3 regions of the Corynebacterium epidermidicanis genome follow, and region 3 is predicted to be linked to each of the others. Evidence: predicted binding sites of a transcription regulator. Region 3 holds the regulator's gene; each other region holds the start of a gene.
The links. The regulator LexA, encoded in region 3, represses DNA repair genes until DNA is damaged. The targets are predictions, from matches to a motif close to CGAACANNTGTTCG.
Positions count from the first base shown of each region.

Region 1: a site for LexA is predicted at 5,769-5,782, ahead of CEPID_RS12265 (HNH endonuclease signature motif containing protein). Genes of this name have one in related genera too.
Region 2: a site for LexA is predicted at 2,046-2,059, ahead of CEPID_RS08110 (SAV_6107 family HEPN domain-containing protein). Genes of this name have one in related genera too.

Region 1 covers NZ_CP011541.1:2,672,986-2,680,176, forward strand. Annotated here, with positions in the region: gene CEPID_RS12240 (CCA tRNA nucleotidyltransferase) at 1-258, opposite strand, end outside; gene CEPID_RS12245 (NUDIX hydrolase) at 450-1,478, shown strand; gene CEPID_RS12250 (hypothetical protein) at 1,478-3,754, shown strand; gene CEPID_RS12255 (TetR/AcrR family transcriptional regulator) at 3,763-4,362, opposite strand; gene CEPID_RS13395 (hypothetical protein) at 4,685-5,431, shown strand; gene CEPID_RS12265 (HNH endonuclease signature motif containing protein) at 5,931-7,191, shown strand, end outside.
Region 2 covers NZ_CP011541.1:1,749,104-1,756,294, forward strand. Annotated here, with positions in the region: gene CEPID_RS08105 (DUF3040 domain-containing protein) at 982-1,392, opposite strand; gene CEPID_RS08110 (SAV_6107 family HEPN domain-containing protein) at 1,535-1,963, opposite strand; gene CEPID_RS08115 (GNAT family N-acetyltransferase) at 2,144-2,740, shown strand; gene CEPID_RS08120 (methylenetetrahydrofolate reductase) at 2,737-3,705, opposite strand; gene CEPID_RS08125 (polyprenyl synthetase family protein) at 3,819-4,910, shown strand; gene CEPID_RS08130 (alpha-(1->6)-mannopyranosyltransferase A) at 4,921-6,450, shown strand; gene CEPID_RS08135 (Rv2175c family DNA-binding protein) at 6,457-6,825, opposite strand; gene pknB (Stk1 family PASTA domain-containing Ser/Thr kinase) at 6,918-7,191, shown strand, end outside.
Region 3 covers NZ_CP011541.1:1,526,161-1,533,351, forward strand. Annotated here, with positions in the region: gene nrdR (transcriptional regulator NrdR) at 1-250, opposite strand, end outside; gene CEPID_RS07110 (hypothetical protein) at 390-797, opposite strand; gene lexA (transcriptional repressor LexA) at 1,264-1,968, shown strand; gene CEPID_RS07120 (DeoR/GlpR family DNA-binding transcription regulator) at 2,378-3,157, shown strand; gene CEPID_RS07125 (carbohydrate kinase family protein) at 3,154-4,056, shown strand; gene ptsP (phosphoenolpyruvate--protein phosphotransferase) at 4,089-5,792, opposite strand; gene CEPID_RS07135 (DeoR/GlpR family DNA-binding transcription regulator) at 6,114-6,914, shown strand; gene CEPID_RS07140 (1-phosphofructokinase family hexose kinase) at 6,911-7,191, shown strand, end outside.

The sequences.
Region 1 (7,191 bases), 1.1 Mb from region 3:
AGTGTCCCACACCACTTCCGCCCACTTCTCCAAGATGGCCTGGGTTTGTTCCGGGCGCGCATCGGTGGTGAAGTCTAGGTCATGGCTCAGCCGGCCCAGCAAGGCATCCCGCACTGAACCACCAACCAGGTACAGCTGGTGCCCGGCGGCGGCAAAAGCGGCCGCCAGGGGTTGGAGCACAGGTAGCAATTCTTCCAAGGCGCCCTGTGCTCGGGCCTGCATCGCCAGGGTGGTTTCAGTGTTATTAAGGGATTCCATCGCTTTCCCATCTTAACCGCCCCGCCGAACCCACCCTAAGCAACCGGCCACCGCAAGGGCTAAGAGGTTTCGCAGGGCGGTGGGTTTGCGGGGCATAATTGGCAGGGCTGCTTGGCGACGTGCTCATGGTGGGCTCGCGGGGATGGCCTAAAGTTACTAGCCAGCGCCCAAGTCGCGATACGATGAGTGAGATGAATAGCCAGCAACGACCGGGCGACCGAGTCCCGAGTGAATCTCGGCAGCCCGCACAGCCGAGGCCGCAACCTGCCGCCTCGGGATTGGCTGACCCCAAAAATGGTTCTGAGCAGCCGCGTCGTCGGCGTCGGCGACGCGGCAAACGGCCACAGGGCAGTAGTTCCGAATTGAAAGTGACCACCTCGCCAACTGGTGTGTCGACCAGCAACCAAACAGAGCACGCGACGGAAGCTCAGCCCACCCGTGGCGCCGCAGAGTCCGCTAGTTCCAGCCCCGAGGCTGTAAAGGCGGGTGCTGACCGCCCACGTCGGCGTCGACGTGCCCGCAAGTCGGATCGCAGCAGTGGTGTCGCCGCGCCCACATTCAAGCCACCAAGTGAGAGCACCCAGGAAGAAACGCCTACGTCGGAGTCTCGGGGCGTTCGTTCCGGGGAACGGCGGGGAACCCGTTCCAGGCGCCGTTCGAAGCCACAGCGCAGCGTTCCTCGCACTGCCGCGTATCGGCCTAACCAAGAGTCCAACTTGCGCACCAGCGACGAGGTTTCTGCTGGCGGACTGGTCGTGTCGGGCTTGGCAGAGGCCGTCGATAAGCAGGGCGCGGTCAACATGGACCGCATTTATGTCGCCTTGATTGGCAGGCTGGATCGGCGGGGGCGTCTGCTGTGGAGCATGCCGAAGGGGCACGTGGAGGCCGGGGAGAACCGGGCTGCGACGGCCGCGCGTGAGGTGTGGGAAGAGACCGGTATCCGTGGGGAAGTGCTCGCTGAGCTGGGCGTTATCGATTACTGGTTCGTGTCAGAGGGCACCCGGATCCATAAGACCGTGCATCACCACATTCTCGCGTACGTTGATGGTGACCTCAACGATGAAGACCCCGAGGTCACGGAAGTTGCTTGGATCCCAGCGAGCCAGCTGTTGGAGAAGTTGGCCTACGCCGATGAGCGCAAGCTGGCCCGCATCGCCCACGATTTGCTGCCGGAGTTCGCCCGCTCCGCGCATGCTGCCGGGAAAGTGACTCCGCGCTAATGATTCGGCGTGTGCTTCTCGACGCCCGGACGTCTGCTTCCTGTGCCGTCGCTACCGTCTGCGCAGTGGTCGCTCTTTCGGCCGCTGCTCCGGCGGAAGCACTACCGATCCCGGTATCCCCATCGAACCCCGAGGTCGCCACCTTGTGGAACAACCCGGGCCTGCGGCCGGTGGATCAACAATCCGGTGTGGTCATCGGCACGAAGGAGATCTCTGGGGATACGTTGCGTCTGGTCATCACCAACATGACGCTGGAGAAGCTGCACGGAATTCATGTGCGGGTGCAGCGGGGTGAGGCTGTCACGAATGTTGCGGATGGCGCTGCGGCGCTGTCTGGTGATCAGTCGAATTTTGCCGTAGCTACGCCGTTTTCGTCCTTGGATTTCGAGTTGGGGCCTCAGCAGTCCGGGGAGTTTACGTTGCAGCTGGACCGCACCCAACTCAAGATGGACACGCCCGGTGTTTTTCCGCTGCTCATTAACGTCAATGGGACTTTGGGGGAGCAGGGAGATGCCTATCTGACGTCGGAGCGGTTGCTGTTCCAGACGGGGCAGCTGCCGGAAAAGGACGCCCCGATGACGTTGTTGCTGCCGGTCACGACGGATACGGACGTGTTGCCTGGGGAACCAGGCGAAGCCCCAAATGCTCCGCTGCTGCTGCTCGGCTCCGAGAACCTGGCAAACCAGCTGGGCACTGGTGGACGCCTGAGTGGCCTCTTGGATGCCTATGAGCAAGCAAATTACCGGGGGACGTGCCTGGCGGTGGACCCGGAGATGGTGGACACCATCGACCGGATGCGGGCCGGCTACCGCGTGACGTCGTCTCGTCCTAATCCGGTCGCGCCGCGTCAACGCCTGCGTGATTCGTGGTTTTCGCAGAACGACACAGCGTCGGGCAGCGAGGGCAGTGGTACGCAGGCAGCCGCGCGGTGGATTGATCAGTTGCGCCGGATTGCCAAGAATGGTGGCTGCATCACCGCGTTACCGTGGGCCAATACGGATCTGGGGGCAGTGGCGCGCACCGGTAACCAGTCCCTGATGAATGAGGCTGTAGCCCGGGGCAATGTCGTGCTTTCCCGCGTGCTCGAATCCCCGACCCGCAGCGATGTGATTATCCCGGGCCAGGGCTACCTGGATCGTCGCACCGCACAGGCTCTCGCCCAGGCATCTGCCCAGGACCCGGAGCGATCCTTTGAGGTGGGTGCCGAGCCAGGAAACTGGCGGGCCTTGGTTGCAGGCAACACCGTCGGGGGCCTTGCCGACGGGATCTCGGCCATCCCATTCGACCCGGCACTAGGTTCGTTGTTAGCCGCGGTGGGTGATACCCCTGACACCACTGGCTACAGCAATCAGTGGCAGCGTATCGACCCCCGGGTGGATTCGGCCGTGGGCCGTCGCACGACCGCAGTTTCTGCACTGGCTTTGGCTGCGTCGGAAGGCAAACCCGTGGTTGCGCTGCCGACTTATGATCTATCCGTTGCCGATGCCGAGGCTCTCATCGAGCAGTCGAATGTCTTATTTGAAACCAAGCGCGCCCGCCCGATTCCCCTCGCCGAGCACGCTGTCGCCGATCCGGGCCCTACTAGGGAGCTAACAGCAGGTTCTCCATATCCCAACCCATCCGAACTGACGGACACCGAAGTGCTGCGCGCCACCCAACAGGCCCGCGCGCTCGACGACATTACGTCCCTAATGACCAACGACCCGGCGATCACGCTCAGCCGCTACGACTACACCACACCGATGCGCTGGGATTTGCTCCGAGCGCTGTCGGTACTGGGGCGACGCAGCATGGTCACTTACGACACCGCCACGAAACGGGCGGACACCATCTTGAATGGCAACCGCGACACCCAGCAGCGACTGCGCCAGTCGGTGGCCCTGTTGCCGCCGGGGAATGTGTACACGCGGACGTCGGCAAGCTCGCCGCTGCTGATCGTGGCCCAAAACGGGCTGCCACTGCCAGTGGACGCGAAGTTGGGATTTGCGGGGCCGGAAGGCGCGACGATCAATGTTCCGGCGTCGCTGCGGATCCCCGCTCGTGGCTCGATCACCACCCAGATGACGGCCGACCTCCCGGACAGTTCAACCCGCACCGACCTCACCGTGTGGCTGGCCTCCCAAACCGGGGCGCAAATCTCCCAGCCAGTCGAAATCGGTGTGCAGACCCGCTCAGGGCTATTGCTCATCAGTGGGGTAGTGGCGGCAATGTTCGGCCTGCTGGGGCTGCTGGTTTTCCGCCAGGCTAAACGACGCCAATCGACGCGGAAGAGCTAAGGGCTAAATTAGTTGGCGGCGCTGGCTAGCTCGATGAGAGCTTGCGCCGAGTCCAGGAATTGCTGCTCAGTGTCTGGGCTGAGGACCGCCCGGACAATTAACCCATGCATCAGGCCCATGAAAGATGGGGCGAGAAGTTCGGCACGTTGCTTGGCGACGCCGTCCGAAAAACCCTGATGCACCAGCCAAGACACCAAAAATGCCGAGAAGTGCTCCTCAATTCTTTTAAGCATCTCCGCTGATTCTGATTGCAGCTGCGGATTCACTGCAATCTCGCTCCACACCTGAATCGCCATCGATGTCATTTGCTGATTTGCTTTTCGACGTTCGTGCAGCAGCCCAAAAAGTTCATTAGGGCCGATGGTGCCATCGGCGACAATGCCGTCAATCAATTGAAGTTGTTCATCCAGGAAGCCACGGGCGACCTCAAGACCCAATTCGACTTTCCCGGGGAAGTATAGATACACCGCGCCGGCCGACATGCCTGCCTCGGAAATGATGTCTTGCATAGAAGTGCCGGAAAAACCTTTTCGACCAATGCAGGTGGTTGCTGCTGCCAAGATCCGGTCACGCATGGCTTCACGATGTTCTGCTGTGACTCGAGGCAAGAGGTTCTCCTTCGGTTGTGGGTTGGTGGGTTGGTTTTGTGGGTTGGCGGTGTGCTCGGGTGTGCTCGGGCGAGCTCGGGCGAGCTTGGGTGTGCTCGGGTGTGCTCGGGCGAGCTTGGATGTGGTGGCGCGCCCGGGTGCGCTCTGGCGCTGAAATTAATTGTTGGCCTGTGTTGACTAAGCCTCAGTCTAGAACTAGAGTCGACCGAGTTCCAAAACGAATATTCATTCTTTTTTAAAATTCGGTTAGCACGTGACCTTCTTGAGGAGGCATTGCGAACGCACCGGACGTCGACAAGCAAAGAGCTTTAAGGAGAAACAGATGACCGGAACGGCGCACGCAGCCCACAAAGACCCGTCAATAGACGCCCCGGAGGTATCCAGCTGGCCTCATGCGTTGAGAATCGCGGCGATCGCAGCGGTGATCGTCAGCATTGTGCTGCTTGCTTTTGCGTGGCCTTCCCTCACAGCAAAGCCGCAAAACATCCCAATCGCCTTTGTCGGACAACCGGAGCAGATTGCCGCTGCCACGGGGAAGATGCCAGCTGAGCTCCTGAAGGTTGAGGCCGCGCAGTCACGCGAGGAAGCGCTAGACAAGATCGAGCATCGCCAAGTCTACGGTGCGGTCATCCTGAATGGACCTACCCCCGAGGTCATCACAGCTTCGGCCGCTAGCAACGTAGTGACGCCCATGCTGACCCAACTCGCAACCACCATGGAAAAAGGCATGCAGGCAAAAGCCTTTGAAGCTATGAAGGCGGGTGCTGCGGCTGGTGGTGCTGGTGTGGCGGGTGTGGCGGGTGCTGGGCCTGGTGGTGTTGGTGCGGCTGGTGTGGCGGGTGGTGTTGGTGCGGCTGGTGTGGCGGGTGCTGGGCCTGGTGGTGTTGGTGCGGCTGGTGTGGCGGGTGCTGGGCCTGGTGGTGTTGGTGCGGCTGGTGTGGCGGGTGCTGGGCTGCCTTCGGTGAAGGTTACGGACGCACGCCCCTACCTGGCCGATGACACACGCGGCACCGGACTGACTGTCGCAGGATTCCTCTCGTCCTTGGCGGAATCGTGGGTGGTGTGCTGATCAGCCTTACCGTTAAGGGTTCCCGCAAGTCGGCTGGCGCCTTGGTGCTCTACGGGGCGCCATCGGCCAATACTTCGTCCCCGGCGCCTCGGCAACACTGCTACGTAACGAAACGTACTTCCCATTGGTCTCAACGACGCAGCCCTGGCTGACCCTCATCTGCTGGACACTGCTCGGTTTCGGCCTGCTGCTAGCTGCCCATCTGCGCAAACACCGCTCCCACTAGGTTTTTGCTTCTGCGCTTGTCGACGGCCGGTGCAGCTGAACTCATGACGTTCAGTTGCACCGGCTTTGTTTTTATGTGTGCCCGTTTGTAGCTCTTGATGTGTAGGCGTATCGAACATTTGATCGAAGTATTGGAAGTGTTGTCTCCCGTTGTTGATAGGCTGGAAAATTCGGACATTTTCGCTAGAACTACTGTGCTAAAAAATTTTACATTAGGGCTTGTCAGGGGTTGTTTTATGGGTTACTATTAGTACGTACGAAAGGGGGTTTAAGCATGGGTCAATTCGCAACAGTTCTCGCGCTTCTTCGCGATGCCAGCACACAACAATTCAGCCACGAAGATTTTAGTGAGCTTCGCGAAATTCACCGCATGCTCGCAAACCTCACCACCGAAGCAGCCCACGCTGCCAGGCTTTCCGACGCCAACTCGGAAGTCGGATCCGCCAAGATCGAGGACTACTTCACCGAAGCACACGGCATGTCCCGAGCTGAAACTCGCGAACTACTCACCCGTGCCGAAAACGACTTCATTAACTACCCGCAGCACCGCTGCGCCATGTGGTCCCTACCCTGGAACAAGCGGATCATCATCGATCGTGAACTCCAAAAGCTCGATGACCCCAAAGAAGCGCCATTTTTGCTGAAACAAATTCTCGACGAAGCTCACGACCTCACCCCCGAACAACTCACCACCCAACTCCGCCAACGAACCCGCCGATGCAACGACACCAACGATGACCCGTTCCGCGCCGAAAAACGTCGCAAGTTCCGAATCTCCAAGCCAGATGTCGACGGCGGACGCTACTTCTCCGGCTACCTCCCGGCATACGCCGCGAGTCTCCTCAAAACTGCAGTCCGACGTTCATTCAACCAGCATGCCGGACTCAGCCACGGCATCAAGGTCCAAGACGACCGGCGCACATACGACCAGCGCATGGCCGACGCCTTCACTCATCTCATCAAGCGCACCGAAGACACCCACACCGCTCGGACCGGTTGCGCTTCCATCGTCGTTTCCATGACAGCCGAAGACTTCGAAAACTTCCGCCTGGGCGACCGCTTCGCTACCTCCACCGGTGACGAACTCTCCATCTTCGACATCGCCCGCCTAGGCCCCGCACTTCACGACTACTTCGCCCTCCACACCCCAGACGGCAACCTCATCAGCCTCACCAACACCCAGCGCACCGCCACCTTCCTCCAACGAGTCGCCCTCCTTGCCCGAGACCTAGTCTGCACCCACCCCGGCTGCGATGCGCCCCTCGACGAATGCGACGTCCACCACATCATCAGCTTCCTCAACGGCGGTGGCACCGACATCGAAAACCTCACCCTCCTCTGCCGACACCACCACACCAGCAACGACGACACCCACCGCAAACCACACCGAGGCCACGCCACAAGAACCCCGAGAGACCCAAGAGTTGGCTTTAGTCACAAGGGCAACATCAAATACAACGAGTCGCCAGCAGCCCGCAGGGCAAGCAGCCAACGCATCCGAACGCGCTTCGCAAACAGCCCACAACCGCCACCCC
Region 2 (7,191 bases), 220 kb from region 3:
GTCGTTGAGTGTTTCTTTTTTGGTTTTGGTCGGTTTCTAGCGATAGACGCCCGACGCTTGTTTTAGCTCCTTTCGGCTGCCAATCCGCACATCGAGACACCAATACCTTCCACCGACACCCACAATACCCCACTTTCCCCCACCTACAACCCCCAGACATAAACTTTTTCCACATCCTGTCCAAGTATCTGCAGGTCAAGACGTAAAAATTAAGTGGGGAAACTTTAAAGACAAACCTGCATCTTTGGCCACTTTGAAGCACACCCACCCCAATAGTCAGCAGGGTGATACGTAGGCACAGCACAGCCCCAACGTTCCGAACGCTTCATTTCCGCAGGTAAAGTGCGCGAGTCAACTTAGATCATTTAAGTTGGTGGGGCAAAGTGGGGTGTGCTGGTGGTGGGAAGTGGGGCAAAGATTGCAAACGGCAGTACTTCTTCCATTCCGCACCACTGAACGCAGCGCCATACCCCTGGGACGCGCTAGTGAAGCCCAACCGTCCGGGCACCCTTGCAGCCCGGACGCGCAGTTCCGCTGCCGAGACTGGTTTAATCGAAACGACTTGGCGGGCTTGCCTGGCTATAACGAGCGAGATGACCGCATCAACGGTCACACTGTTCTTTGCTTAACCTTCTGTCATTCATGATTTCCGCAACGTTGTCGGCCTGAAGCCAGTATTTACTGTTGTCTGAGAGTCGTAGCCCGCTCGATGTCGTCCCTTCGGTGTAGTCGGACTACCGCTGTGGGATTTTATTCATTAAAAAACGCTGCTCTACGTAGTCGGACTACGCCGAAGCGACGACATAGCACTTGTGCAGCAAACCCGCACGGCCGGCGACACACCGGCCGGACACACTTTTCTCTACTTAACCCCTGTTTCAAGGCCCCCACACGATCCCGAAACAAAAGAAGGGGCACCTCGCAGTTGCGAAGTACCCCTTCTTTTCGGGAGTGAATGCTTAAGCGGTTGCCGAACGCTAATTAGGAACGATCATCAAACCTGCCACGAAAGCGCTCGTCCATCCGGTCGGTAAATCCACCGCCACTTGATGGAGCGGATGGCCCTGGCCTCGAGCCAAGGGTTGCAGGCCGAGGAATCGCCGGAGTTTTGGCATCATTAGCGCGAATCATCCACAGACCTGCGCCAAACATGAGCAAAAAGCCAACCACACTGAGCGCTACGAACCAGAGATTTGTTTGGCTCAGAGCAATTCCGCCGATCAACACCACTAGGCCAAGAACGAAAATCGCAATAGCCTGGAGGGAAAAAGTGAAGCCACCGCCACCGTGGTGCTCCACCCCTGACACAGCAGAGCCGAACTTAGGGTCGTCAGCCAAGAGAGATTGCTCGATCTCCCTGAGCGCACGCAGCTCCTGTTCAGAAAGCGCCACAACTTCCTCCATCCCCTACGGCGAAAGTCTCAGTCCAGCTGGGAATCTATCGCGGATTCAACTTTGTACTACTCATCTCAACGTCAAGACTAATCCTAAAGTTCCCGTTTTTCGAAAAATCTAACTCCGCCCCCAAAGACACCTATGCAGCCACCGTAGTTTCAAGCCCAACCGACTCCACGAAGTCCAGAAACTGCTCAGACAAATTCAGCAATCGGAGGGCATCGACGGGCTCAAAATCTACCTCAAGCCCAGTGAGCAGCCGAGAACGCAGTTGAGAAAAACGAGCAAACTGTCGAGCCCACCCTTTTCCTGCTCCATCAACGAGCGATAATTGATCCCATGCACTCCGGGGCAACCGTTTCCGCTTCGCTATGGGGGAGGCTGCAACATAAGCACCTGCTGTGCGCAGCGCTGCTTGATAACTAAATTCGACCGCATCTGAATAGTTTCCCGCCCGATAGGCCCAGGATGCATCTCGGAGCAGCACGCTAGCTCGAGAAATCATCTGGATGTGCTTAATTTGTGGTCGACGAGCAAAACGAGTTGTTGCGGATACCACGGTATTCATCAGGATCACGTCCTCTGTGCGATGTATGTGTTTTGTTGCCCTTAACCCTAGAAGGAGGGGTCGACACGAACACCCACTAGCTAGAACAGGTGTTCGAATGGCAAAATCAGAACCGCCTTTAATTGCAGCCAAAAGTAAAAAGCTCCCACACCACAACCTCAATCATGATTCGATATATTTGTGCAGATTGAATTTCGACGACTGAGCAAAATAGAGTTCATCACTCTCGCCCCACGGCTGGTCGAGATCTACCTTCGCGCCATGCACTACGACCCAGATTTGCTCGAAACCCGAGTAACCGCCTGGCGGCAACATACCCAGCTCCCCGGCTTCGCTGCCATCATTGCCATTACCGACAACCGGGAAATCGTTGGGATCGCCTACGGACACTCTGGAACTCCACTGAACTGGTGGCATACCCAAATCCAGCGTGGTCTTCATTCCGCAAATTCCTACACTCCGGAAAACCGACGCACGCTGAGCAACTATTTCGAACTCAGCGAGATCCACGTCGACCCAGAAGCTCAAGGTGTCGGCATTGGGCGACAGCTGCTTTTGCGACTAGCTGAAACCACCCGACACCCATCAATACTGCTGTCCACTCCAGAAGTCCCGGCAGAAAACAATGCCGCCTTCGGGCTTTATCGACGCCTGGGTTTCACGGACTTGCTACGCCACCATGTCTTTTCTGGGGACGCTCGCGAGTTCGCGATTCTACAGGCCACTCTCCCCTTCCCCCATGTCGAATCGGCAACTGAACACGTCGATAAGCGCTAGCGGATGGCGTCATGCCCCTTGTCCACACCCCAGGCCGGAGCCATTCCTAAGTTGTGGAGGACTTCCTGGGTCGCTCGTGCGTTGTTGAGGGTCATAAAGTGCATGCCGGGAACCCCTTCCGCGATGAGACGCTCCGCCAGCTCCGTGCTCAATTCAATACCGACCGAGCGCACATAGTCCGCGCCATGAGGTTCCGCCTCGTGGAGGCGTCGTCGCAAAGCTGCGGGCACCGATGCCCCAGAGAGATCTACTTGGCGCTGCATGCCGCGCACGCTGGTGATCGGCATGATTCCGGGAATGATCGGCTTGGCGCCATGTTCTGGATCTTCGGCGATCAGGCGGTCACGCAGGCGCAAAAAATGCTCCACGTCGAAAAACATCTGCGTAATAGAATACGCTGCCCCGGCTCGAAGTTTGCGGAGGGTGTTGTACGTATCAGTTTCGAGGCAGTCTGCACGGTGATGCCCTTCTGGGAATGAAGCGATCCCCACCTCAAAACGGCTACACGACGGGTGCTGCTGAATGAGCTCGATGAGCTCAGATGCATACTCCAAACCGTCGGCCGTTTTTGTCCAGGGGCCGAGCGGGTCGCCGGGTGGATCGCCACGCAACGCCAACACGTTGGTAAGACCAGCGTCGGCGTAAGTAGAGAGAATATCGTGCAGTTGCTGGCAAGGGTGATCCACGAGGGTCAAGTGCACAAGCGTGGTCAGCGGGTATTGGGCAAGCTGCTGCGCTACCCGGAAAGTGCGATCCCGAGTGGAGCCACCTGCGCCGTAGGTCACCGACACGAAAGAGACTCCAAGATCCTTAAACACCAGCGCTGCGTCGAACAGGCGCCTCTCTGCGGCTTCGTCACGCGGCGGCATGAACTCGACAGAAAACGGAATCCGACCGGGGGTAGGTTGGGAGAGGACATCAACGATATGACGCTGATAGTTCGGAATTACTCGGGAATCTGTCATGCCTGGGTATCTTATTCATAGAGGGTGCGCCTTCGTGGCAAAAACGCCGAAAAAATAGACAGCTTTGTTTGTTTTACTAATTTATTTTTAGACAGCTAGGTAGGAAACATCAGTTGACCAGCCCAAATAGCGAGACACTCAATCTCGACGCCTTCCCTACGGCCGTCGAAAAATGCCTCGAGGAATTCTTCGCTCAGCAACGAGCTGCGGTGGATGCCATCGACCCCATGGTCACGCAGGCCATCACCTTGTTAGAAGATATGGTCCTCAGCGGAGGCAAGCGCCTGCGCCCGATGTTTGCCTGGGTCGGCTACCACGGCGCTGGTATCGCAAATGAAGACCCAGCTGCGGTACTTCGTACGGTTTCTGCACTTGAGCTCATCCAAGCATGCGCGCTCATTCACGACGACATCATCGATGCCTCTGACACCCGACGCGGCTTCCCCACCATTCATCGCCGGGTCGAAGCTCAGCACCGCGAGCGACAATGGCACGGTTCCGCGGAGCATTTTGGCGAAGCAATCGCAATTTTGGTTGGCGATATCGCACTGGCCTGGGCGGAAGACATGCTCTACTCGTCCGGGCTCTCACTTGAGGCGTTGCAACGGGTGCGCGGACCATGGTCCGCAATGAAGACTGAGGTTATCGCAGGTCAGATACTCGACATCAGCGTGGAAAGCTCCGGCGACGAACGCGTTGACATCGCCGAGAAAATCAATCGCTTCAAGACCGCCGCCTACACGATTGAACGCCCATTACACATCGGGGCTGCCATCGGCCAGGCGCCACAGCCAATGATCGACGCCTTCCGTGCCTATGGCCACGACATCGGCATCGCCTACCAGCTTCGCGACGACCTCTTGGGCGTCTTCGGAGACCCAGAAGTTACCGGCAAACCAGCCGGCGACGACATCCGCGAAGGCAAACGAACCGTCTTGCTCGCTGCAGCACTTGCAGCCGCCGACGCGACCAACCCAGTAGCGGCCAAACAGCTCCGCGCTGGCGTTGGCGTTGCCCAGGATCCGCACGAACTCACGGAACTCGCCGCTATTATTCGCAGCACCGGCGCAGAAGATGTGGTGGAAAAGCGCATCACCGAGCTCACCACCACTGGCCTAGCCCGGCTTGATGATGTCGAACTCCCCCAGCCCATTGCCCAATGCCTGCGCGACCTCGCAATCAGGTCAACCAAGCGACGGGCTTGATTTAACAACCATGCCCACAATCATAAACTCTGCTCCGTCGCAGATTCCCGCGTCTGCCGCCAACCAAAACGGGGTAACAATCGCGACAATCACCTGGCTGGGGACGTCAGCTGCGGTGGTGTTGGCGCTCTCATCATTTGGCGCCGGTGCCGTCCGCAATCGTGGCGGCGTGCTCAAGACCTTAGACTTGGAGTTCCTCTCCTACGGCCACGGGGCGGGGCTGTCGAACGCTCTGTTTTGGCTGGGTTTGGCACTGATAGTGGCTTGCTGGGTGTTACTGGGCCGTAAAGTCGTAGATAAGCAGGCCGACCTAACCGCAGTCAACGGCGCCCTGCTGAGCTGGGTGATGCCGCTGCTATTCGCTGCGCCCATGCTTTCTCGCGACGTCTACTCGTACCTGATGCAGGGGGCTATGCTCCGCGATGGATTCGATCCTTACTCGCAAGGAGCTGCGGTAAACCCCGGGCCGATGCTGCTAGAGGTAAGTCACGACTGGCGGAATACCACCACGCCTTACGGCCCGCTGCACTTGTGGATCGGCGATGTCATCACCAGCATCGTCGGCGACAACATCACTCTCGGAATTGTTCTTTACAAGCTGGTCTCGTTTGCTGGTTTCGCGATGATCGCTTGGTCTGTGCCGAAAATCGCCCGCGAAATGGGCAGCGATCAAGCCTTTGCCCAGTGGCTGTGCGTGGCCAACCCGGTAATGATTTTCCACCTGATCGGCGGGATGCACAACGAATCGATCATGGTAGGACTCGTGAGCCTGGGCGTACTCGCCGCTTTGAAAGGGCGCTTCGTACTAGCAGTGTGTGCCGTCGCGGTGTCGATCTCGTTGAAGGCGACGGCGGTTTTTGCCCTCCCGTTCATCGTTTGGATGGGGCTACGGGCCTGGCATGGTCGCACGGCCACGGAGCGTAATGTGCGTGCTTTCGGACGTTTCGTGCTCACCGGTGCCTGGATGAGCGCACTCTCACTGACTGTGGTCAGCGCGATCACCTGGCTTTCCGGGGCGTCCTGGGGTTGGGTTTCGCAAATCTCGGGCAATTCCAAGGTGATTAACCCGCTGGCACTCCCCTCGCTGATCGCAAGCCTCATCACCCCCATCGGCAAGCTTTTCGACGACGACTTTGCCTACAACGAGGTGCTCGCCATCACCAGGCCGTTGTCCCAACTACTCATGTTGCTTGGCCTGGTGACCGTGTGGTGGCTTTTCCGGCGGACAAAGCAACAAGCAGTCACCGGCATTGTGGCAGCTTACCTCGTAGCGGTAATTTTCAACGCCGTGACCTTGCCTTGGTACTACACCAGCCTGATCAATTTCATAGGCACACTGCGACTGCCACCCGCTGTGTTGAAGCTGAGCGTGATCTTGTCCATTATCGTGGCTGGCTCTTTTACCGGAAGTGGTAATCACCAGCTGTACAACATCGGATGGATGCTGATACTAGCCGCCGTTGCTTGGGTCTTAACAAGATTTATTTTTGCCAACAACCCACAGTTCACGACAACAGCCCAGCACGATTCGGCGGGCTAAATAACGCTAGAATCCCATGGATTGGGCGCGACGCATGACCTCGCGAGCGAGGTGACCGTGCAGCGCGTCTACCGGGCGACCAGGCAGGGTGTCATCTTCGGTGAACAGGTAGTCGAAGATCTCGGCGTCGGTAAAGCCACCGTCGGAGAGCAATGCGATGACCCCGGGGACGAACTTGATGACATGCCCATCGTCGGCTAGGAAACGGGCTGGGATAGCCTTTTTACCTTCGTGCTCAACCGCGATGAGTTGATGGTTGCCCAACATGTCGAACACGCGGGTGACCACCACCCCCATCGCTTCAGCGAACTCGGGCACAGTCAGCAGCGGCTCATCTGGCTGCAATACATCAGTTGACTTCGGAAGAGATCTCACAAACGGTCAGTTTACCCTGTCTACTCGCCGACACTGACGGCACAAGTCGGGTAGTTGGAAATCGCCACATATTTTCAGCCATACTTGATTGCATGAGTAGTGTGCAGGTAGGCGACATTCTGGACAACCGCTATCGGATCGACACCCCGATCGCCCGCGGTGGCATGTCCACGGTCTATCGCTGTGTAGACCTGCGGCTCGGCCGCCAAGTGGCAGCCAAAGTCATGGATGATCGCTACCTCGACGACCCAATTTTCCGCACTCGATTCGAACGCGAAGCCCGTTCGATGGCGCAGCTCAACCATCCCAACCTCGTCAACGTCTACGACTTTTCCTCCTCATCCAGCCATGCTTTTTTGATCATGG
Region 3 (7,191 bases):
GTCGCTTCAGCGCGTCGTCACTGACGTCTCGTCCTTGACAAGCTCGACGAACACCAACGATGACTTTCTCACGACTGAAGGGTTCAGTTACCCCGTTCCTCTTGATCACAAGAAGAACTGCCTTCTCCACAGTAGTGAAGCGCCCTTCGCAGTTGGTGCACTCGCGACGTCGACGGATTGCGGCACCTGCGTCGATCACTCGGGAATCGATGACACGAGATGAGTCATGATGGCAGAAGGGGCAATACACGGCACGCTCTTTCGAATTTGGGGTTTAGTGCACAAACGACAAAGCGAATGTCGCCCCACATTCTATCGTGTTCTGCAAATCTGCTAATCGCAGCGATCCGATTGCGTTGTAGACCAATTCTTCGGTGACTGTTCAATACCTATTTTGCGAGTACGGCTGCGGGCACTACCCCGTTAGTAGCATGTCCGGCACCTGCCGGGGCACCCGCCGTAGCTGTCGCACCGAATTCCAAAGTCGAAGCGCTGTCCGTCTTCTCTGGGCCCGCGAGCAATAGACCGATAACGATCGCACTACCAAAGATTCCGCCAAGAATGAGTTGCTTTATTCCATTACCGAGGTTGCCCCAGTAGTTCGATCTTGTTTCAATCGCTCGCTCATCCGCCGGACGATCTCTCCGAAAGTCAACGTGGGTACTGCGAACTCGGTGGTCACGGCTCGGGTGTGTGGCCAATGCCCCGCCATCCCATACTGAAGCGGGTTGCACGATGGCTACCGTTTCGGTACGAACGGTCGGGACTTGGCGATTGCGATTAATAACGGTGGTCATGACTTCTCCTCAAATTAGGTTTATGTATTTACGCCGCTGACCTTAACCGCACCCCTAGACAAGGACAGACAAGACGTCGCGCACCTGTTCGAACTTTTTGTTGTACCCAAGTTATAGCACTGTAAATTCGAACACCGCAAGCCCATTTTCGAACATTTTCGAAAAATCTCTTAACCTACACTGAAACTACTTGGATTACCAGGTATTTTCCTTCTATCGGCGCCTTTACTCCTTCTCACACAACTCACTTGTTCGACTTTTCGGCCCACTATTTTCGAAGTCTTAGGCGCGTTGCATTGCTAAAGTGCGTTCGATCGAATAGAACTAAAGAAGAAGCAAGAATCCCACCCAATAGTTTTTTCTTCTCGCCGCTCTTGCCAAGCCGTATGCACGCCCCTAGGTCCACCACACAACCCCCTCACCAACAAACACTAAGCACAGCCCCACCACTGTCAACGAGAAAGAGATGTCGATGAACGCGCCCAAAAAGAATCAGCCAGATCTGGCCAAGTTGACCGATCGCCAGCGCCGTATCCTAGAAGTAATCCGCGATGCAGTTGTCCTGCGCGGTTACCCGCCAAGCATCCGCGAGATTGGTGATGCCGCGGGGCTACAATCCACGTCTTCTGTGGCATATCAGCTTCGTCAGCTCGAAGAAAAGGGATACCTCCGCCGGGATCCGAATAAACCACGAGCGGTAGATGTCAGGGTCATCCCCGATGCCAACAAAAAGAAGTCAGGCCCCAAGGTGGGTTGGAAAGAAGCAAAGAAGCATGCAGCGCCGGAGGGGGCGAGCCCAGCTAACTTCATCCCCATCGTCGGCAACATTGCAGCTGGCAATCCGATCCTGGCAGAGCAGCACATTGAGGACTATTTCCCCATGCCCGCGGAGATCGTCGGCGATGGTGAGCTATTCATGCTGCAGGTCGTAGGCGAGTCCATGCGCGATGTCGGCATTTTGGATGGCGACTGGGTTGTAGTTCGCTCACAACCGGTGGCAGAACAAGGTGAGTTTGTCGCTGCGATGCTCGACGGAGAGGCAACGGTCAAGGAATTTCACAAAGATTCCACCGGCATTTGGCTCTTGCCACATAACGAGTCTTTTTCGCCGATCCCAGGCGAAGAGGCACAAATTATGGGCAAGGTAGTATCAGTACTTCGCAAGCTCTAGGTCTTTTACGAACAACGCTCGAAGACTTCCCCCAACCGGGACTAAGGATGGCAGGGAGCGACGTGCATTTCTGCAGTACTACTCCCAAAACATTCCCGCAGTCGCTACACCCGAGAGCTACCCCCAATATCGGGGTAGCTTTGTGAGTTTCTCTGTGATATCGCCCTACTCTGACCGAACGGGCATTATTCCGTGCCAAAATGTAGGTACAAGTTTGGAAAAACCCACGCATGTTGTTCGGCCGCGCCCCGATGCCCACCCAATACTCTGAGCCGGTTCGCTCGAGCGCGTGTCGATGACTGCGGAGGTTTCGGCTAGCTCACCCGCTTTTGTAAACCCGGTTGATTCGGCGACAACCCACTCGCTTAACCGCTATCAACTCCGGTTACTGCCATGTAAGGAGATGCTCATGTACGCGGAAGAAAGACGTCGACAAATTGCTTCATTGACAGCCGTAGAGGGGCGCGTCAACGTCACCGAGCTGTCCCAACGTTTCGAGGTTACTGCCGAGACCATCCGTCGAGATTTGGCGGTGCTCGACCAGGAAGGCATCGTGCATCGCGTGCACGGTGGCGCGGTGGCTACCCAAAGTTTCCAAACCACCGAATTCAGCATTGATACTCGCGCGCGTTCGGCCTCGGGTGCGAAGAACGCTATCGCCCGCGAGGCCATAGCATTTGTACCGGATTCACACGGAGGTATCTTCCTCGACGCAGGAACATCCTTGGCGTCCTTCGCTGACGTTCTTGTTGCCCACCCCAATGCCCACCGCTGGTCATTAGTCACCAACAGTCTTTCTATCGCTTTGAGCTTGGCGAATTCCGGCTTGGACGAAGTTCAGTTGCTAGGCGGCACGGTACGTGCAATTACCCAGGCTGTCGTCGGCGACACTGCTTTGCGGACGTTAGCGCTGATGCGCGCCGATGTGGCATTCATCGGTACCAACGCGCTGACCCTAGACCACGGACTTTCGACGGCGGATTCCCAGGAGGCAGCTGTGAAGCGCGCTATGATCACCAATGCTCAGAAAGTCGTCGTCCTGTGCGATTCTACAAAGATGGGCAACGATTACCTGGTTAGTTTTGCAGGCATTGATGATATTGATGTTGTCATCACAGATAGCGGAGCCCCACAATCCATGGTTGATGCCTTGCGTGACCGCGAAATCCAAGTCATCGTGGCCTCATGATCGTAACCATAACTCCGACGCCATCTCTTGACCGGACCGCACACAGCGACGGCATCACACACAGCGACGATTACCACCAGCTCACCGATGTCTACATCGCGCCAGCAGGTGGCGGAATGAACATCTCACGCGTCCTTTATTTGGCGGGGCAAGAAACACTGGCTATTGTCCCCGCCCCCGATGTCAGCCAGTACATGCGCATGGTCGGTATGTTCGGGATCCCCTGCGACAATATCGATGTTCCCGGCCCGATCCCCGTGCATTTCAAGGTGCACACTCCAAGTGGACAGTTATTGGAGTTTCGCGATCCTCCCATGCCGCTCGATGTCGCTCAGCTCACGATGTTGCGCGATCACGCCGTCACCCACGCGGAAAACGCCAGCTGGGTCGTTCTCGCAGGCCAATTGCCATCAGTGGCAAATTCCGCCTGGTTTGTCGACGTCATGCGCGCCATTCGGCTCTATCACCCAGGTACGAAAATTGCAGTCGCCACCGCGGGCCAGGCCTTGAGTGCGGTGCTGCGGCAAGTGTTCACCACGAAACCCGACGTGATCGCACTGGATGCGGAACATATCAGCATCAACCAGGACGTGAGAGAGGTCGTCGCCACGCTAATCGACGCCGAAGTCCAGCACATACTTTTGTGTAAGCGACGCAATCATTTTGAACTGATTAGTGGTGGCACCAGTTTTGAGGCGACAATTGATTCGAAAGGCACAGACAGGTTGCCGTGGATCGATACCGCTCTTGCAGGGTTGCTTCTCGTCGACCCGGATCACGACCCAGCAGGAGCGCTTCGCCATAGCTTGGCTTACGCAAACTCTCCCCTTGCCACTCAAGCGGACCACGCCCCAACACCGGATTCTCTCATGCTGAACCTAGTCCGCATGAAGGCCTAGCCGTCCCATGACAACTAGGCCTAGGGGACGAACTAGGTAAGCAGTTCGAGTACTGCAGCCCGAGCAGCCTCGGCATCCGGCGCTGCGCACGCCGCCTGCGCGGCCGCCTGATAGTCGGCCACGCTGTGTGTATCCAAGCGTGAGCCAACTTGCACGATGGATGGGCTCGCCATCGACAAAGACTTAACGCCGAGGCCCACGAGAACGCAAGCCAGGTAAGGATCGGCTGCTGATTCGCCACACACCCCTACCGGCACATTGTGTGTTTCGCCAGCCGCACAGACCATCCGGATGAGTCGCAGGACAGCAGGCTGCCAAGGATCACACAGATCACCCAGCTCGGAGATCTGCCGGTCGGCAGCCATGGTGTACTGCGTGAGGTCATTGGTGCCGATCGATACAAAATCCACCTCGCGAAGCACCGCATCAGCCATGAGCGCCACAGCTGGCGTTTCAATCATGATCCCAGCTGTGAAACCATGTGCGCGGGCGCGCGAGACAAACCACTGCGCCTCCGCGACTGTATCCACCATCGGAGCCATCACCCATACCGATTCCGGCGTGCGACCGGCGAGCTCACTTGCCTGCTTAATTGCTTCCAGCTGGCGGTCGATCACGCCAGCATGTTTCCGCTCAATACGCAGGCCTCGCACACCCAAGGCGGGGTTTTCCTCTGGATCCTGGTTGAGGAACTTGACGGGCTTATCCGAACCGGCATCGACCGTGCGGATGACCACCTTCTTCCCGGCAAAGGCTTCAAAAACTTCGCGGTAGCTAGCAGCTTGCTCCGCAGTTGATGGTTCGACTTCTGCCGAGAGCAACGCGAATTCGGTACGGAACAATCCGATGCCTTCCGCAGGAGCCTGGGCTGCATCTCGAGCGCTGGCGGGGTCATGCACATTGGCTAGCAGTGCCACAGAATTTCCGTCGGTCATCGAGACGGGGCCGCGCCACATCTTCGCAGCTTCCTGCTGACGAGCAAACTGATCTGCCGCAGCTTGGGCCAGCTCAGGATCTGCTCCGACAGTGATCGTGCCCGCGGTGGCATTGACCAGCAACGGGGTACCCGCCTCAATCGCACGCAGACCATCGCCCACGGCCACCACGCATGGCAAGCCGCGCTGACGGGCCACAATCGCTGTATGGCTCGTTGGTCCACCACCTTTGGTCACGAGCCCCGCAAATGTACTCAAGTCCAAGGTGAGGGTATCTGCCGGCGCTAGGTCGTCGGCAAGCAGCACGAGCGCTCCGGAATGCGAGGTGTCGGCGCGAGGTGGGCTCGGTGGTGCTTCGCCCCGCAATTCGCTGAGAATGCGGCTACGGATGTCATTGAGGTCCGTAACACGTCCGGCAAACACGCCACCTGCTTTTTCAAATTGCGCGATGAAGGACTCCACGGCGACGTCGATAGCCCATTCTGCGTCGATTCCCCCGTTGATTTGCTTGCGCACGGCCTTGGCCAGGCCTTTGTCGCGGGCCATAGCGGCAGTCGCAGTCAAAATTGCTTGAGCGTCAGCATCTGCCGACGCAGCCAATTTATCCAGACGCTGCGCTACGGCGGCTACCGCGTTCGTAAAGCGTTCGAGTTCAGCAGGTCGAAGGTCTTCAGGGATCTCCCGCGGTGCTTGGGGGCGCTCCGGCGCCGAGGCATGCCACACTGCATCAGCGTAGATAACCCCCTCCACAACTCCGGTGCCCTGCAGCACATTGTGGGTGAGCGATGTGTTCTCGGACAAAGCGAACCTCTTTCAACGATTGGGTTACTAAAGTCAATGCTAACAGCACAAAGAAGAAACAAACGAACAATATTCATCTGTCAAAAGTGTTGACATTCCCACACAACCAGGCGTAAAACCATAAATAGCTAGAGCTTTCCCAACATCGTCTCAAACATAGGCCGAAAGCAAAGTCCACGAACACCCGCTCGCCCCTTGCGAGTGCCGTCCACAACTTCATACTTGCACACTTCAATTACCGATAAGCCCGCCCGAACTTGCGTGCCCAGTGCCGAAAAGCATCGGCACTCACGCGCCTAAGGCGTCGTTAGGATGCGCGTCATGCTCACTTCTAGAGAGCGACAAGCAGATATTGTCGCCCACGCCACTAAGACTGGCCACGTCTCGGTCACCACCTTGGCCCAACAGTTTGGGGTTACCCCGGAGACGATTCGCCGGGACTTGAAAACATTGGAGCGCCAAGGGGCGGTGTCGCGGGTGCATGGCGGGGCGGTCGCCACCCAGTCCGACGTGCAAGAACCAGGCCTGACGCAACGGCCTTTCGGTACCAATCCTGTGCAGAATATGCGCCAGAAACGTGGCATTGCCACTGCCGCAGTCCGCATTCTTCCCGATGCGGAAATCAGCTTGTTTGTTGACTCTGGCAGTACCACTTCCGAATTCATCCGCGGCATGGCGGAACATCGCCCTTCTGCGCTCTCCCAAGTGACAATTGTCACTAGCTCAATATCCATAGCCTCACTCTGCGCAGACACCGGGTTTAGCCACATCCACGTAGTGGCCGGGCGACTTCGGCCGCACTCGCGCGTGCTGGTGGGAGACCAAACGATCACCGAACTCAGTCAACTCCGCGCCGACTACGCTGTTTTCAGTGCAAATGGGGTCAGTTGCAATCATGGCTTTTCGACGCCCGACCCAGCTGAAGCTGCCGTCAAAAGCACCATGATTTCGCGGGCTCGCACCTCCGTCGCGCTGTGCGATTCTGCCAAAATCAACAAGGATTTCCTTGTCACTTTTGCTAGATTTTCCGATATTGACGTTTTTGTCACCGATACCGGTATTCCGGCAGAGTTCGCTCATTTTCTTCATGAGCACCAAATCCAGGTGGAACAAGCAACATGATTCTCACTTTTACTCCCAACCCAAGCATTGACTCCACGTTGTCTTTGGCACAGCCACTGGACCGCGGTGCCGTGCAACGTGCATCCGCAGTGTCCCGGGTAGCGGGTGGGAAAGGCGTCAATGTCGCTGTCGCTACCCACCGCGCGGGATTGAAGACACTCGCGGTTTTCCCCGCCCCCACTGATGATGCATTCTTGCGCCTCATGAGCCACTCCGGTGCCCCATTCGAGCACATCCACAACGAGGGGACAGTACGAACCAATACCACGATCATGGA